DNA from 3 places in the Paenibacillus hebaui genome. Region 2 is predicted to be linked to each of the others. Evidence: predicted binding sites of a transcription regulator. Region 2 holds the regulator's gene; each other region holds the start of a gene.

Region 1 (6,158 bases), 1.5 Mb from region 2:
GTTTTTGTAGATCATTTCGATCTGCTGCTGTGTCTCATCAATTCGTTTCTCTTTGTTAGCCACTTGCTCTTCTTTACGTTCGAGTGATTCCAATTTTTTATCCAGCGACTCTTCTTTTTGCAACAATCGTCTTTCTTGTCGTTGAATTTCGTTCCGACGTTCACGAGTGTCTTTTTCAGCTTCGGCGCGAATGCGATGAATTTCATCCTTCGCTTCCAGCACCGTTTCTTTCTTCAGCGCTTCTGCCTCTTTCTTCGCGTTCTCCACGATTTGTACGGCAGCTTGTTCCGCACTGGAGATTTTAGCTTCTGCAAGAGATTTGCGAATAAAATATCCTACTCCGAACCCAATGAATAGCGCGGCTGCAACGAGAGCGATCGTGATTGCAATTTCCATACTGTTCACCTCCTCGTTGGTTCCTCCAAGGCATTCCTTGGGTCAATTTGCAGTTTTCAAACCTAACATATTTTTGGGAATAACGAATACTCACGGCGATCCCCCGCCGATTTTCATTTCAAGTGTACATGTTGCCACGTACTATCCTCTGTCTCCAGCGGACCCATAATTAAGAATGGTATAAATCTTAAGAAACCGAAACCGCTTTTTTGGAAGGAAAAAGGGTTGTCCATTTCTTACAGACTCATGTCCATTTTAGTATTTGACGAAAGAAATTGTCAAGAGAATGCAGTATAGAGAGTCTAGTCTGCTAATCCCATAACAACGCTTCGTCATCTTCAGAGTCCCCAGCCTCATCTTCTTCAATTAAACAATTCACGACCCGCCGCACCATATCCATTGAAAAACCACGTCTCATGAGGAAAGGAAGCGTTTTATGTTTCTTCTCCTTTACGCCCCCTTTGACCTGATTCCATTTTTTGCGTCCGGCGTTCAAAGCAGTCTCAAATTCCGCATCCGTACTGACACCTTCCAGTGCTTCTGCAATAAGTTCGCTGGCAATGCCCTTTTGACGCAGCTCTTGCCTTATCCACAGTTTTCCCTTCCGCTTGCCCTCCATACGCTGCCTTGTCCATTCCTTCGCAAATAGATCGTCATCCACCAGCTTCTCCCGCTCAAGCCGATCCAACGCCTCTTCAATCAGTGGTGCGGCAAACTCCTTCTGACGAAGTTTCTGACTTAATTCATGCCGTGTACGCGGCTTATGCTCCAAAAAGCGCAGAGACTGTGCATACGTCCGCTGGCGCTCGTCAGCTACAATGATATCTTCCAGATCCTGTTTCATAAACGTATTGCCTCTGGTCAATCGATATTTAATCATTACATCTTCAAGAACAGTAATCGAATATATACCAAATGTGATTCGGTAACGAGCTTCCCTGCTCTTCGTTCGTTCAACCCGGGTAATGATAAGTTCTTCGTTATCCGGGAATTGGGAGATTCCCTCCAGCTCTGCTTCTTCATATACATCATCATCATGTTGATCCATTCAGTTCTCCCCTTCCACATCATACTTTTGTGATCTGCATTGCTTAACTGAGAGCCGTCTAGATCACAAAACCTCCCTCCAAATATGCAAAGCGCATCTCCGGAGGAGACAGCGATTTCCCAGCTTCCCTAAATACGCTAAGCGTACCTTCACAGAAAAACAGTGAACATAATACAAAAGGCCGGGAATCTAGCCCGGCCTTTTCTCTCACAGTCAGCGTGCCAACAGCCCCTGTCCATTCGGACAGGGGCTGTTGGACAGCGCCAGGCACTACAACCACACTCCCTTAGCAAGATCGAGCAAAGCTCAATCAGACAAGCTTAGGGAGTCCAATTGGACAGAACCCAATAGGGCCCTCCTATTAAGGAGGGCTTGAAAAGGTTACTCGCTGATTTCAAATAATTCTTGTTCTTCTGCAGCCTCTTTTTGTTGATCTTCGCTAGTTGGCGCAGGAACTGCAGTAGTTAAGTTACTGGCTACACGAATTTTTTGTTCAATGATTTCAGCAATCTCTTTATGCTCTTTCATGAATTGCTTCGCGTTCTCACGACCTTGTCCTAAACGCTCGCCTTCGTATGAGTACCATGCACCACTTTTATTGACGATATCCAGCTCTGTACCAATGTCAATGATACTGCCTTCTCTCGAAATACCCTCACCGTACATGATATCCACTTCCGCTTGTTTAAACGGAGGTGCTACTTTGTTTTTCACTACTTTGATACGCGTACGGTTACCAATCATGTCATTTCCTGATTTGATACTCTCAATACGGCGTACATCTAGACGTACCGTGGAATAAAATTTCAGAGCACGACCACCAGGTGTTGTTTCTGGATTACCAAACATAACCCCAACTTTTTCACGAAGTTGGTTAATAAAGATCGCGATTGTTTTGGATTTGCTGATTGCACCAGACAGTTTACGCAGCGCCTGAGACATCAAACGCGCTTGCAAACCGACATGGGAATCACCCATTTCGCCTTCGATTTCTGCTTTTGGTACCAGTGCAGCCACAGAGTCAATAACGACAATATCCACAGCACCACTACGTACAAGAGCTTCTGCAATTTCAAGCCCTTGCTCGCCCGTATCTGGCTGAGACAGAAGCAATTCGTCAATGTTAACACCAAGTTTACTTGCATATTGTGGGTCAAGAGCATGCTCGGCATCGATAAATGCAGCTTGTCCACCCGCTCTTTGTACTTCAGCGATAGCATGCAATGCTACAGTTGTTTTACCAGAGGATTCAGGTCCATATATTTCAACAATACGGCCTTTAGGCAAGCCGCCTGTTCCTAATGCAATATCCAAAGCCAAGGAACCGCTGGGTATAATTTCCACATTCATGTGAGTCGACTCACCCAGTTTCATGATGGATCCTTTACCAAATTGCTTCTCTATTTGACGGAGCGCCATATCAAGCGCGGCACGACGGTCTGACAATAAGCTCACACCCTTTACTGTTTATAAGATAATGATACCTTGTTTTAACTCGTTTGCCAAGCTTTTTTTCGAACATACATTCGTTTTTTTGTGAAGGCCGAGGCGCCTCTTCCTCAAAGAAACATTCCATTAAACAGAAAAAAGAACCGTAAACAAGGCTGTAAAGCCTAATTCACGGTTCTTCCGTCTTCCTTAATTATACTTGCTTCGGACTACAATTGCAATCCGAGACAGGTGACTAATCTATAGCCACAAGCTTCTGCCACAAACGATAGAGAATCGCTTTAGCAGAACGGATGCGGACCGTCTCCCGATTACCGTTGATGCGCAGCTCATGGATTTCCGTCTCTTTTCCACGTTCAGCAAGAGCGATAAATACAAGTCCCGGTGGCTTGCGTTCGGAATATCCAGGTCCTGCCACACCCGTAACAGCCAGGCCAAAATCGGTATCCCCAATCATGCGAATCTGCTCTGCAAGTACTTTGGCAACTTCTGGACTCACTGCACCTGGGGCATCTTCACCTTCCAGATAATCATGCGGCACATTCAACAACTTTTCCTTAATTTCGTTAGAGTAACAAACAATTCCGCCCTTCAACATCGACGCACTGCCGGGAACAGATGTCAGACTTTGCATGACGAGCCCTCCTGTACAGCTCTCAGCCGCACTAAGTGTCAGCCCCATATCAGACATCATAGTTACAATAGTGTACTCTATAGGCACATCCTCGTTCGCGTAGAGATGTTCTGTCAATCGTTCCCGAATCTGAACCTCCATCGCATCCAGCTTCAGCTTGGCCTCATTCTCGCTTGGAGCCTTCGTGGATACACGTACCGTAACTTCTCCCTCACTTGCATATGGAGCAATTGTAGGGTCAGTCTGTCCATCAATTAGATCAAGGAGTCGATCTTCCAACGCCGATTCGCCAATGCCTGCAAACTTCAGCATTTTTGAATAGATTGGCATCTCTTCCGTAAGTACGTGTTGGAACAGCCAAGGCTTGACTTCCTGTTCAAACATCGGAATCAACTCTTTTGGCGGCCCAGGCATCACTACATAGTGTTTGCCGTTGTCAGAAATAGCATTCCCTGCAGCAAGTCCCGTTTCATTGGCTAGCGGAGTTCCGCCTTCAATAACAATCGCCTGACGTCGATTATTTTCAGTCATATCCACATTACGATCTCTGAAAAAGCCCTCAATTTTGTCCATGGCCATTCGATCTAGATGCAGCTTGCGGTTCAGAACCGCCGCCAAAGCATCCTTAGTCAAATCATCCTGTGTAGGACCGATGCCCCCGGAAAATAAAATGACGTCTGCACGACCTTGAGCTATGCGAATAGCTTCGCTAAGTCTATTTAGGTTATCACCGACCACCGTTTGGAAATATACATCTATCCCGATCGCTGCCAATTCACGGGATAGATATCTGGCATTGGTATTCACTATTTGTCCAAGCAGTAGTTCTGTGCCAACTGCAATGATTTCTGCCTTCATGCAACATCCTCCTACATGTGGTGAGTGATCAAAGGGCAATAGGATGTTTTCCTATTGCCCTTTGTGCAAAGCTTGCTTCATAATTACCCATTTTAGCCTAAACAGTTACACTTTAGATAAATGAAGCAAATTTTTGTTTTTGATAAAGTAATCGATACCTGACCAGATCGTAATAATCGCTGCAGCCCAAACTGCAATAACGTCCACGTGAACACCCGTGAATGTGAATGGGAAATTATTTAGCAGCAACAACACTATTGCTACAATCTGCACAACAGTTTTTAGCTTGCCCCAAGCACTTGCTGCTACAACCGAACCTTCCAGCAGTGCAATCTGACGCAAACCCGTAACTGCAAACTCACGACTAATAATTACGACAGCAATCCAGGAATCCAGCTTACCCATTTCTACAAGTGAAATAAGCACCGCTGTAACCAACAACTTGTCCGCTAGCGGATCGAGCAGTTTCCCCAGATTGGTGACCATATTATTTTTCCGCGCCAGATACCCATCGATTCCATCCGTGCTCGCTGCAATAATAAAAATGACAGCAGCAACCAATTGATTATACGGAAGCGCGAAGCTTCCAAGTTGCAACGGCTCTGGATAAAATGGAAAATCCACGAGCAGGAACACCATCAAAAAAGGGATTAAGCAAATTCGTGCAAGCGTAATCCGGTTGGGTAAATTCACAAGACGCCCTCCCTCTTATCCTCCATACTCCAAACATTCATCTTAATCCCGTATTCATCATCCGGAACAGAAATTTACAGTTTCACTGTCAATCAGCACTAAAGTGCTCTCACTATGTAAAAACGCAAAAAATAAAGTCTACCGTTCAAACGCAAAACCGTTTTAAACGTTCCGGTGACTTCCAGAAGATGTACTGCTTTTCACAAAGTCAGCAAACGATGATGACTGGGCTTTGATGCTTGACTGCCAGCAATGCACACTTAGTATAATATACGCCAAATGCAGTGTCAAAAAACACGCATAGCTTCAAAAAGCCATATTATTTGAAATTCGTATATTGCAGATCGAGAGGCAGATTGGCACCATTCAACAACTGCATAACGGCTTGCAAATCATTTTTACTCTTACCTGTTACCCGCAGTTGGTCTCCTTGAATCTGACTCTTTACTTTCAGCTTGGAGTCACGAATCAGAATATTAATTTTTTTGGCAATATCCTGATCAATCCCCTGTTTGAAATTCAAACGCTGGCGGACTGTACCAGAAGAAGCTGGCTCAACTTTTGCATAATCAATGTTTTTTAACGGTAAACCCCGCTTGGCCATTTTGGATTGCAGCACATCAATGACAGCCTTGAGTTTGGTCTCATCATCAGATACGATCGTTAACGCATCCTTATCCAGTTTCAGACTGCTCTTGCTGCCCTTGAAGTCATAACGCGTGCCTATTTCCTTTTCAGTCTGTGTAACGGCATTTGTCAATTCCTGCAAGTCCATTTTGGACACGATATCAAATGAATTTTCTGAACTCAAACCAGTCACCCTTTCAGTTAATCATATGTTCTGTAACATTATAGAGGATACGCCAAGCAAAAGTCTAATTTTTAGAAAGTTTCCTCAAAGAAAAAAGCATTTTTGACAGCCACTCGAGGTGGTTGCCAAAAATGCTCATACAGCTGTCATCCTAATAACGGCTGCGATTGGGCTGTCTGAACATATCAAGCACACCCAGAAGAACATGTGCAAGACCAAAACCCAATATTCCGTAACCCCAAGCAGTTGGAGTCAAGTAGTAACCCAGG
Region 2 (6,158 bases):
CATTAATAGCATTGTTCTCATTTGCGTTTATAAGAAAATTCTCTGGCGGTGTTCACTTGCCAATTACAATCTGCTCTATCGTAACAGGACTAGTGGCGGCTCTAATTCCGTTGGTAGACTTAAACTATGAAACAATGATAATTTTGAATCTTCTTAGTCTTATGATCATGCTACTTTATGCCCCTAATGAATTTGAATATGTTAATCCTTCCGTATGGGACCCTTGGCTTAAATGGATTTCAACCGCACTTGTGATTTGTAGTTTAATTGTACAGTCGCCGATTATAACGATTTCCTTCTTTATTCAATCCTTGCTCATACTTCCAGTATGGGCAAAACAGAAAGGAGGTGTTTAAATGAATAAAAAAATAGCTCGTGTTTTTTCTATTGACCTGACCAAAGGCGCCAATAAATCTTCAAAAAAGCGCAAAAGTATTGCAGGAGCAGTGAAAATGCCAGAAGCGCTTAAAAAGAAGTGAGATTTGCAAAATGAATGAACGTAAAATTATAGGAATACAAGCGCGAAGCGACGGTTCTTATGGGCCGCGCTTTTAATTTTCGGAAAATGATATATGGGTGTCGAAATGTGAAAGCTGTCAAATAACTATAACGTTTCATTTTTTAAACGAGATCAGGAAACTTCATGTTCTAACGACGATGGGTTCATATTGTAGCTCTTTGAATAGAGGCCTCTTTATTATGAAAAATTGAATCATACATATAAAGTAACACAAATGAAAAAAAGGCTCTCCGGCACTTGAGCTGGGGAGCCTTTAAAAATCGACTATAATTATTTAGCTAGTTCTTGTGAATTGAATTGTATAAGGTTCGTTGTAGTTGTTGATGCCGTTATCCATAATTCTGAAGTAAACCTTCTCACCAGGTTTAGCACTCATACCAATTGCCTCAGCGTAACCAGGTCCATTCCAGTTATCCATTTGAATGGACAGTATCGCACCGCTTGCATCCATTTTAATAACACCCATAATAATATCGAAATTAGCTGGTGGAGTAGCAATAACGCCAAATGAAATTACAGAAGATCCATTTGTGTTGTCTACAACATAATAATCATTATCACTCATGCTATCTAAACGAACGGTTGCATTGTATGAGGAATTTTGACTAACGCTTGAATACATAACCTCAGCAGTCTCAAAAGAGTCGCCCCATCCAATAGCAGCGGACGCTGACGAAGAGCCGAATGCCAATAAACCAACTGCTAGTGCAACGGAAGCAGATAATTTTCTTAATCTTTTCATATTCAAACCTCCCAATTATACTAGAACCAATAAAATTTAGATTCTGTCTTAAGTTGTTATTTGAAATTAAAGATATCGAATAAACTATTACATAATTAGGTTGGCCAACCATGGGTAAATATACCATATATAATTTATATTTGTAAATGAAATTAATGTAAAATGTTGTTTTTATTGGTAATATTATAGAATTTGATGTTTATGATATTGCATGAAATAAGAGTTATAATAAAAAAGTGTTTTTTAAATTGCGCAAAAATTAGTTTTAATATAGGCACAATACAAAAAAGAGCAAAGTGTATAACCTCGTTTTTCTTTTGTAATCTAACCTACTGTTTTAACCGATTTCTCATTGTTGTTTCCCACAACAGTTGGTAGAGATGTAAATGGAACGGTTACGATAACTGATCCAATTGAAATTACACCAAGAGAATACCAAGGGATAAAAGTAGAAGTAGAGGAAGTAGCTTCTTGCGCTCACCTAAGTGAACTTACGATAGGTACAACTAATCCCATTATTATTGACATTAAAGCAGATGCGGCCAATAAGCATAGTAAATAGTGCAGAGAGTTATACAATGCGATATGGGAATTGAGCCAGGCAATTATACAGAAACCGTTGTAGCAACAACACATGAATATGAATACTTAATTATTCCAAATTAACAAACGGAACTACTTATTATTTTGGAGTAGCTGCCACAGTTAATAGTGTTGAAACCGAATACTCCAACGAAGCATCAGCTACTTCAAATGAGGAAGAACAACCTATTCCTGCACCTAAAGAGCCTACAACTCCAAAACAACCTTTAGGCAACTGAGCCTATCTTGTGGTGACCATGACAAGTGGAGTCGAGATAGAATTTGACTTAAGTATGAAAGAAGTGAATGACTTTATCGGGTGGTATGAAGTCTAGCAGGCTGGAAGCGGAAAGGCATCGTATGCACTTGACAAGCATGGAAACAACTAAGGCCCGTTCAAGAACCGCTAGTACTGCATTCTATTTGATCGGGTTCTGACGTTTGAGGTAAGTGAATACTAAAAAAGTTAAGTTCCATCAGTTTATACTGATCGGGCTTTTTTTGCACTCTCAATGAGAGTTGCTACTATTACTTAATGAACGCCATACTTCTGCAACAAAAGAGTTGTTCATATTTTTCCAAATTACATATGATCTCATTATGTTGAAAGTTTCATATGATTAGGTTATAATATATTTGATTTTCAGCAATTTAATTTTGGATTATTAATTGGAGATGTTAATATGGATCAAGCGAAACAACTTGTTACAGAACAGCGGACATTTTTTTATACAGGTCAGACCAAGAATATTGAATATCGCATTGGAGCTCTTCAACAATTAAGACAGGGAATTGAGAAGTATCAGCAACGTATTTTGGACGCACTTCGTACTGATCTCAATAAATCCCAGGCAGAAGCTTATGGCTCCGAAATTCGCATCGTACTGGGTGAATTGGATTTTGCATTGGAACATCTGAAGGAATGGGCTACACCAAGATCTGTTCCAACAAATTCGGCTATGCCGGATGGCGTAAGTACAATTTATCCTGAACCCTATGGAGTCGCTTTAATTATTGCACCATGGAATTATCCGTTCCAGCTGGCTTTTGGCCCACTGATTGGAGCGATTGCAGCAGGTAACTGTGCCATTATCAAGCCATCTGAATTAACGCCTGCCGTATCGCGTCTGACTTATGATCTGGTTCACGAGATTTTTCCTAAAGAGTATGTGACGGTTATGGAAGGGGAAGTCGAGACCAGTACAGCATTGTTGAAAGAGAAATTTGATTACATCTTCTTTACAGGTAGCACTGGTGTCGGCCGCATTGTTATGAAGGCAGCTGCAGAGCATTTGACTCCTGTTACGTTGGAACTAGGTGGTAAGAGTCCAGCCATTGTATATGAGGATGCAGATTTGGAGCTGGCAGCTCAGCGTATTGTTCGTGGTAAATTTCTGAATGCCGGACAAACTTGTGTTGCACCGGATTACTTGCTTGTTCATGAAAAGGTACATGATAAGCTATTAGATCTGATTGGTGCAGAGATTAAGGATAAATTCGGAGATGATGTGTTGCAGAATGCTGATTTTCCGCATATTGTGAACGCTCGTAACTTTGATCGATTGGCGGTTTTTCTCAAAGACGGTAATGCTCTGATCGGTGGTCGTTCTGAACGGGACCAGTTACTCATTGAACCAACAGTGCTGGGAGATGTAAATTGGGATTCGCCTGTTATGCAAGAAGAAATTTTTGGCCCAATTCTACCTGTATTCAAGTACAGTGATCTCAACCCGATGCTGAATGAGATTGTGCGTCGTCCAAAACCACTGGCATTATATCTATTCACTCAGGATGAGGAGCTACAGAATCGGGTGCTGAATCAAGTATCCTTCGGTGGAGGTTGCATTAACGATACACTATCTCATATGACCTCTCATTATCTCCCGTTTGGTGGCGTAGGAGAGAGTGGTATGGGTTCATACCATGGCCAGCAGAGCTTTGATGTGTTCTCTCATCACAAGAGTGTCCTTAAACGCAGTGAGTAGAGGGGCAGCATACAATGAATGAAATAATTAATATGTAAAAAAGAGGTTATCCCGAATCATCAGGACAACCTCTTTGCGTATTTCATTGTATTACATCTGATCTGTGGTGATAAATATTAATGAATATCACGGAAAAGGCCAATGACTTTTCCCAGAATGCTAACGTGCTTCAAACGCAAAGGTTCAAAGGTCGAATTCTCCGGTTGAAGGCGAATATGATCTTTTTCTTTGTAGAACGTTTTCACCGTTGCTTCATCATCTTCAGTCATCGCAACCACGATATCACCGTTATCAGCAGTTTGCTGTTGACGTACAATAACGTAGTCTCCGTTAACGATACCCGCTTCAACCATACTGTCTCCCACGACCGAAAGCATAAATACTTTCTGCTCTCCTACATAATGTGTAGGGAGAGGGAAGTAGTCTTCGATGTTCTCTGTAGCAGTGATAGGAACCCCTGCCGTGACTTTACCAACGACAGGAATGCGTGCAACGCTGTGAGCAAATTGATGTGAGTGCTCAGACTCTTCCTGGCTCAAAAGTTCGATGGCTCTTGGTTTGGTAGGGTCACGTCTAATCAGACCTTTCTTCTCCAAACGATCCAGATGTCCATGTACTGTAGAGCTTGAAGCCAGTCCAACAGCTTCTCCAATTTCTCGTACGGAAGGAGGATACCCCTTCAACCGGACTTCATTTCGTATAAACTCCAGAATAGCCTGTTGCCTGCTGGATATCTTCGACATACCGTATCAACCCCATTTTAGTAACGTTTGGGAAAATTATAACATAGAACCTCCGTTCGTACAAACATAAGTTCTAAATAAAATGCTATGAAATCAATGTTTTTGTGTGATTTGAGCTAATGTCTTTCTGTAGAGCAGAGCAAATAATACAAAGCCATTTTTAAAACGATAGTATAAAGAAGATTATGAATAAAAAAAGCGAACAATTGTTCTAAAATTCTATTGAACAAAACAAGTGTTCGTGCTATATTGATTTCAATAGATAGGAACAAACGTTTGGAGGTCGATGTTTTATGAGATATTCTACTTATCAAAGTATTTATGAACCGGTTAATTCAGAAGTGGTCAAAACAAACATAGGGAACTTCAAGAACGTTTTTGTACAAGGTAAAGTTTCGACTTGGTTGCTGAAATTAATGGTGGTGTCCTTAATTATATTCATTGGATGCAGTACTGTACTAACCGTTTTTGCGGGGGATGAGAACGATTTGTTGCCTGGAGGCAAGATGGCAGTTTCACAAGGAGAAACGTTGTGGAGCATTTCCTTGGCTCACAAACCGGATAACATGGATACACGTATATATATAGAAGCAATCAAAAAAGTGAATCAACTTCATACAACCTCAATTCAGGTCGGACAAGTGTTGGTTTTGCCTCAATTCTCAGAATAAAATGTACATCAATGAGTGCCAGTGCGTGTCAACTTGACAAGGCGCCCTTATCATGGCAAAGTTAATATGACTTTGTATTTTTGGAGGGGACAAGCTTGGATATAGATAGTCTGGTAGCACGTATTAATGAATTGGCCCGTAAGCAAAAGTCCTCTGGATTATCGGAGGAAGAACTTGCAGAACGTGCCAAGCTTAGAGAAATTTACTTGAACAACATTCGCAGCAATTTCAGACAGCAGCTGGAAACCATTGAAATTGTGGATGATGAGAATGATCAGGACCACCAGAGCAAACTCAAACACTAAGGAAACCTAATGATATCATTATGATATTTAGGTTTCTTCCTGTTATTTCGAGTGGGCAATTTATAGGGGGAAGCATTGGTTTTCATTTTATGTAAGCCGATACAAAAACACATAAGGGGGATTCACATGTCGCGTTCGTTCGAGAGAACGGTTCGGAAAAATTCAAAGCAGTTGAATCATCAGCGCAAAAAAAATGGTCAACCGATTTCAGGTACACCAGGTGAAGATGTCTTTAAAGGACGAAGTCTTCTGTTTCCCATCTTTTTGATTGGACTCGCTTTTTTGTATCTGTTTATGAGCACTTTCCTTGTACAAGCACCGATGACAACTTGGGACTGGGTCACTATGCTGTTGTACGTATTTTTGGCAGTCATCTTCATGCTCCGGCGTCCGTATATCAAAATTGGAAGTAACCGGATTTTGACAACAAAAGGGAACCGTGAGCGTTCAATCGGGGTTGATGATATTGTCAAGTTCAGAATTGAACCAGGCTCCATCGTTATTGAGCATAACAGTCGTGGTAAAAGATGGGTATTTACCAAATTGCTAAACCGCTATGATACGGATGCAATTGCTGAGCGTCTTCTCAAATTTGCGAAAGCGCACCAGA
Region 3 (6,158 bases), 990 kb from region 2:
AGGCAACCTCTCCCATGGGATGACCTCGACAGCAGACAGAAGCTCTTCCACCATCATTAAATCTTCTTTTAACGTCTCAGCATAAGGCGCCGGACCTTCCGGCTGCATGGAGATACTGATTCCTTGACGAAGCAGTCCGGCAGCACCGCTTAGGGCAAGAGCAGCATCGCGCAGAATACTTTGAACCCATGCAGAATGACCAAGGGCTTCTACACTTTCTACCTGAAAAGCCGATGCCATTTCTGCCAGCCAGTGATCTGCCCAAGAATGACTGCGGGAGAAGTCATACAACCTCTGTACCAGACGATGCATTGCATCATCGTTTCGTTCTCCACTAAACCAGTCCACCAGTTCGCGGAATGTACTGCCTTCATCTTCTTCGCCATACTTTTCCTCAAACAATTCTTCCAGCAGTTCCTGCCGCATGATTTCGGCTTCATTTTCATTCAAAATTCGAAAAGCTGGGTTCAACGGAATTTGCTGGTAATAACGACGAATGACTTCCATACAGAATGAATGCAAGGTTGTAATGGATGCACGCCCAAGCAGCGACAGCTGTTTACGCAAATGTTCTTCTCCAGGCTGTTCCTCGAGGGCACGTTCCAGTGCTTCCCGAATTCGTTGCTTCATCTCGGCGGCAGCCGCTTTGGTAAACGTAGCTACAAGCAAGCGATCCACGCTGAATCCTTGGGAAGGGTCTGCGATCTTGCGAATAATCCGTTCAACTAATACGGCTGTCTTGCCTGATCCCGCTGCTGCGGCAACCAGAATGTCTTCCCCGCTCTGCGAAATGGCACTCCACTGGTCATCACTCCAGAAGCTACCTTCCGGTTTTGGCATATTCGTCATGATGTTTCCCCTCCCTTGTTGTGAGACAGCATGTCCCAGATTTGCTGTTTGCCCGGTTTGGACAACAGATTATATTCATTTCCTTCGATATTTTCGTCAAATTGACAGACGGGTTTATACGGACAGAAGGTGCATGCCACTTCTTGCTGAATGCGGTAAGGCTCGATGGCTACATCCCCGTCCGTGATCCGGGTTCCAATCTCACGAATGTTGCTTCGCACCGAAGCAAGGAGCGTATCCCACTGCTCTGGGGTAGCTACAGAGGCACTGCTATAAAAGCTGCCGTCCGCCTTAAGGGCAACCGGAATAATGGCTGAATACCCCTTATCCAGGGTATGGTCCATTTGAGCGATTGCATCCCGGTCCGCCAGAAGCAGGCCTTTCATTTTGAACCGTTTCAGCAGTTCCTGTCCTGCCTGCTCGGAAGTCATGCCATTCGCGGATTGCAGCAGCGGGTTATGCACATGGAAATACAATGTTCCTCCAGGCATAGCCGATTCTCCAAGCCATTCCTCGGCAGCACTAAGCAGCACCTCCAAATAGGTGAGCATCTGCAATGATAGACCGTAGTACACTTCATGCAGTTTGAGATCCGTCTGACTAGATTTGTAGTCAATGACACGCAACAGCAGACCATTCTCTCCCTCAGCCACGTCCACACGGTCAATCCGACCCACAATTTCCATCACACAACCATTTTCCAGTTCAAAACGTAATGGCGGCAGTGGTTTATCCGGTCCAAAATCAAGCTCCAGCCCAATCGGTTCAAAGCTTCCACGTCTGGACTGTTCACCCAAAATAACCGATGCCCGACTAACAATATCCTTCAGCTTGCGGAAGATATAACCGTATCGTTTGGTACTGAGCAAAATTTCTCCCTGCAGCTGTGGTGCAATCTGCTCCACGGTCTGCTCCGCTTCCTTGCGGCATTGCTCTGGAGTCAAGCTGCCCCAACTGCGATTTTCTTCACGCAAACGCATCGCCAGTTGACTGAGTGCAGCATGGAATAGCTGTCCAATATCGGGAGCTTGTAGGCGATACAGTTGCCGTTCTTTCAAACGCAATCCATGGGATGCAAAATGGGAAAATGGACAAGCGACAAACCGCTCCATCCGCGAAACACTGGTCCTTACCTCTGTCCCATATAGTCTGCGGCTGGTAGCTGTACGTAGCGGTAACGCCCGATTACGATAAAAGACCGATCCGAGCAATTGCTCCAGCTGAGGTCTGCTCGTCTCTTGTGAGACATGCCAGTTATAGACTGCCCACCACATTTCAGGAATGTCTTCTCCACGGCGCCACCTGCGCAATTGTCCGATCAGAGCGGATAGGCTCTGGCCTGGATGAATTGCGTAAGGCCAATGTGCAGCTTCGAAATGTGTAACAGGTGGCTGGGCAAGTAACGGCTGTTCACTCAAACCAAACATCTTCCGTACATGCCGCACAATTTCCGAAGGAAGCAATGGTTTCCCTTCATCATCAGCAACCGGATAGCTCATCCATAACTGGCTGCTGGCTGCTGTCAGGGCAGTGTATATCAGAAAACGTTCATCCAGCATTTGTCTGGTCGCCCCTGGTCCAAGTGCCATCCCTCTTTCTGTCAGCAACAATCTCTCCTGCTCGGTTAATACCCCATCATCCTGAGGTACCGCAGGCAGTTCACCCTCAACCGCCCCGAGGATAAATACGTATTTGATATCCTGGAGACGCGTACGATCCATCGAGCCCACCAACACCTGATCGAGTGCTGGCGGAACCAGACCCAGCTTCAGCTCAGTCAATCCGGTCTCGATCAATCCGGCAAACAGATCGATATCCAGGCGTTCGGCCCCCATCATATCGACCATCTGATCCAACAGGTCAAGCACAGCGCCCCACATCTGCCGATGCTCTCTCGACCGTTCGGGATCACCCTGAGCCTTGGCTTCAGCAGACATGTGATCCAGCTTCCATGGAATCTCTGCATCTTCCAGCAGCCTGTAGAGGGCAGCGCACTGTTCTTTGGCTGTCTTCGCCTTGTTCATCCGTTTCTCAAATACACCCATCGAATCTGTAATGACTGACCGACAGTTCTCCATCAAAGACAACATCTTTTCTCGTCCGCGATTGCGGCCGTCCTGACTGTTGTCTTCCAGGGACAGACTCGGTACATACTTCCATGGTTTGCCGTCTGTCCAGCGGTATCCGTGGATTCCGCAGGCCAATATATAATTTTCTAGCTGGTCCATATCTTCACGGGTGATGGAACCATCACGCGGGAGCAGCAGATCCGTTTTGACACACCGAAATACATCCTCATAACGCCAGCGACGACGAACAATATCCAGTGCCGAACGTATAAATTCAGATAACGGATGATGAAGTTCATTTCTCCTGCGGTCCAGAAAGACGGGTACGCCATAATCTCTGAACAGCGGTTCGGCAATATCGGCATATGCATCCAATTGACGAACAAGCACCGCCATATCCCTGTAACGTGCACCTTCATCCTGCGCCAGACGACGCATTTCACGCAGTGCCCCTTCCATCTCTGCCCGACGGCTCTCGGCTGCATAAAGTTTCACACCCGAATCACGGTCTTCGCTTTTCCAGCGAACCCGGCGGTCGAAACCAGCTTCCAAATGGGCAAGTCCAGGACTGCCTTCATATCTCGGCAAAATTTCCGAATCGAGCAGGGTTGTTTCATTAGATACACCCAGATCTTCAGCCATCCCTTTGAGACGCGCGTAGGCACTCGCCGTGGGATAGAACAGTTCGAGTTCTCCAGGCAGTGTCCCGTGATCATAAGGCCGATCCAATGTCAGGGCAATCGTCATGGAAGATGACTGGAGCATCAGCCGACCGATAACACTCATTTCCTGTGGGGTAAATCCCTGAAAACCGTCAATCCAAATCTGTGCATCCTGTAACAAGGGGCTTTCCGACAGACGCTCTGTAAGTTCAGATAATGTGTCTTCATCATCAATATATAGCTCAGTCAGTTCCTGTTCATAGTCACGATATATAAGAAGCAAGTCATGCAGCTTATCCCCCAGAATTGGCGCAGAAGAAGATGATGTATTCCATGTGGAAAGTCCTTCTTCCAGTGACGCGGGGTCAAGTTCATAACGTTTAAACTCACTGTATAAGTCATTCAAGTCTCCTATAAAGCCCAGTTGACTGCCTGAGGCTCCAAACAGCTTCAATTCTTCCTTACGGCGCTGGAGTACTTTATAGAGCAGCATCTTTTTCCCTTCGGCTCCAATCGGAATACGAGCAGAACCGCCTGCTTCCTGCATTACCCGATAGGCCAATCGGCGAAAACCGAGCACTTCAGCACGCATAGAACCTTTGATTACTCCTGAGAACACCAATGCCTGTTCGGTACGAAACGAACTCTGTTCCGGAACCAGCAGAATGAGCGGTTTGCCTTGCGGCTCCTTTTGAAGCAGGGATGTGATTTCCCGGGTAATCAGCGCACTCTTGCCGCTGCCTGCCCGGCCAATTACAAAGCGTACGGACATGTCTAATCCTCCAAACCATCACGAACAAGATTTTAATTCCCAGTATAACATATCTGACTTGGTTCGGAACATACGTTTGCCACTATCCGGCAAAACCGGAGATCATCTCCGTTAACACAGCAAAAAGCCCGCAGCAGTTGAAACTGAGGACTTTTTGCTGTGATCTATGCTTGACCCAGAACGGAATCCGGTTCAATTATTGCTTTTTACTGCGCACTTCGAAGATGGCAAATTTCAGGTAGTGGCCTTCGTCCACGCCCAAAATTTGCGGATGGTCCTTACCGGCTGCTTTCCAGTCAATCAGACGTAGCACTTTACCTGCATCCTCGGCCGCATCCGCAATTGTTTCCAGGAAGAGGTCAGGACGCATATGATACGAACAGCTTGCCGTCACCAAATATCCGCCCTCATTCACCAGTTTCATGCCTTGCAGATTGATGTCCTTATACCCGCGGCATGCACCTTTGACTGCTGATTTCGTTTTGGCAAACGCTGGCGGGTCGAGGATGACCACATCAAACGTTTTACCACCGACTGCAAGCGCTTTGGAGGTATCCACCTTCTGTTCGCCAGCACGCGCACGTACGTTGCGCTCATCGAGTCCTTTAACCTGCTCACGTAAGTACTGGAATGCATCCGCAACAACGAACTCGACTCGGTCAGTGAAACCGTTTAGTTCTACATTGGTTCGTGCACTTTCAATCGCATGCTCCGAAATATCAAGACATGTTACTTTTTTGGCTCCATACTTGCAGGCGTTCAATGTGAAGCTGCCCGTATGAGAGAAACACTCCAATACTGTGGCGCCATCCCAATAAGGGAAAGTTACCACCTTGCCGCTTTTATTCACAGGCAGCATTTGATCCACACCATCCTGCTCAGCCTGTTGGAGTGTAATGCCACTCTTGTAGCCCCAGCCCTTCATGAGCGGTTCGATGGCTGCACGATTCTCGCGTTGATCGAAGAAGTAGCCTGTCTTCTGGCCTTCCACGATATCCACTTTAATGAGCAGCCCGTTCTCTGTTACTGTGACGTGCCGTGGGCATTCTCCGTAAAGCGGCCCTTTCGTTTGCTCCAAACCTTCCAGTTCACGAATGGAGACATCACTGCGTTCATAGATACCTTCTGGCTGCATTACTTCGACTAATGCTTGTACGATTGCTTCGCGGCAACGGTCCATACCCAGTGTAAGCAACTGCACAACGAGGATACTGCCAAAGCGGTCAACAATTAATCCTGGCAGAAAGTCAGCTTCCCCATAAACGAGACGGTACGCCTCCCCATAAACGAGACGGTACGCCTCCCCATCCTGGATAAAACGTTCCCGGTGGCGCAAGCAATCGGCAAAACGTGCTGCAAAGAACGCCGTGTCCATCTGTTCGAACTCTAGGGGTTGATAGGCTACGACCCTTACGGTGATTTGAGATGCAGGGTTGTAATAGCCGGTTGCGAGATACCGACCTTGATGATTCAATACATTAACCAGGTCTCCCGGTTCCGGGTTTCCTTCAACAGAGGCGATTTCATTGTTAAATATCCATGGGTGTGCATGTTCAAGCCGCTTTTTGCGACTGCGTTCGAGTGTAACTGAGGGCAAGGTAGATCCACTTCTTTCATAGTTAGTTGAAAAGATAGGTTGGGTGCGGCACTTAAGTGACGTTCCGGTTACGAATCGATCTTCCGATCGCTGTTGTCTCCAGATTTTTTTGATTCCCTTTCTTAAAGGAAAAATCCGGAGACAAAGGCGCACGCTTCGCTTCTTCAGATTCGATTTCGTCCCCTCCACTACGTTTGCACGAATCACCG

The links. Region 2 encodes LexA, which represses DNA repair genes until DNA is damaged. Its sites were predicted from a motif close to CGAACATATGTTCG; they were not measured.
Region 1: a site for LexA is predicted at 2,960-2,973, ahead of recA (recombinase RecA). Genes of this name have one in related genera too.
Region 3: a site for LexA is predicted at 4,418-4,431, ahead of addB (helicase-exonuclease AddAB subunit AddB). Genes of this name have one in related genera too.

What each region holds. Positions count from the first base shown of each region.
Region 1 is NZ_CP196836.1:2,584,455-2,590,612, reverse strand. Features, by position in the region: gene rny (ribonuclease Y) at 1-396, opposite strand, end outside; gene ACR32F_RS11915 (regulatory protein RecX) at 707-1,444, opposite strand; gene recA (recombinase RecA) at 1,826-2,890, opposite strand; gene ACR32F_RS11905 (competence/damage-inducible protein A) at 3,129-4,385, opposite strand; gene pgsA (CDP-diacylglycerol--glycerol-3-phosphate 3-phosphatidyltransferase) at 4,491-5,078, opposite strand; gene ACR32F_RS11895 (YajQ family cyclic di-GMP-binding protein) at 5,398-5,889, opposite strand; gene ACR32F_RS11890 (hypothetical protein) at 6,041-6,158, opposite strand, start outside.
Region 2 is NZ_CP196836.1:4,124,425-4,130,582, reverse strand. Features, by position in the region: gene ACR32F_RS18255 (accessory gene regulator B family protein) at 1-356, shown strand, start outside; gene ACR32F_RS18250 (hypothetical protein) at 357-479, shown strand; gene ACR32F_RS18245 (hypothetical protein) at 795-1,262, opposite strand; partial or broken gene ACR32F_RS18240 (hypothetical protein) at 2,042-2,254, shown strand; gene ACR32F_RS18235 (aldehyde dehydrogenase) at 2,528-3,829, shown strand; gene lexA (transcriptional repressor LexA) at 3,946-4,572, opposite strand; gene ACR32F_RS18225 (LysM peptidoglycan-binding domain-containing protein) at 4,866-5,243, shown strand; gene ACR32F_RS18220 (DUF896 domain-containing protein) at 5,339-5,548, shown strand; gene ACR32F_RS18215 (hypothetical protein) at 5,675-6,158, shown strand, end outside.
Region 3 is NZ_CP196836.1:5,117,336-5,123,493, forward strand. Features, by position in the region: gene addA (helicase-exonuclease AddAB subunit AddA) at 1-849, opposite strand, end outside; gene addB (helicase-exonuclease AddAB subunit AddB) at 846-4,352, opposite strand; gene ACR32F_RS23260 (class I SAM-dependent rRNA methyltransferase) at 4,549-5,949, opposite strand.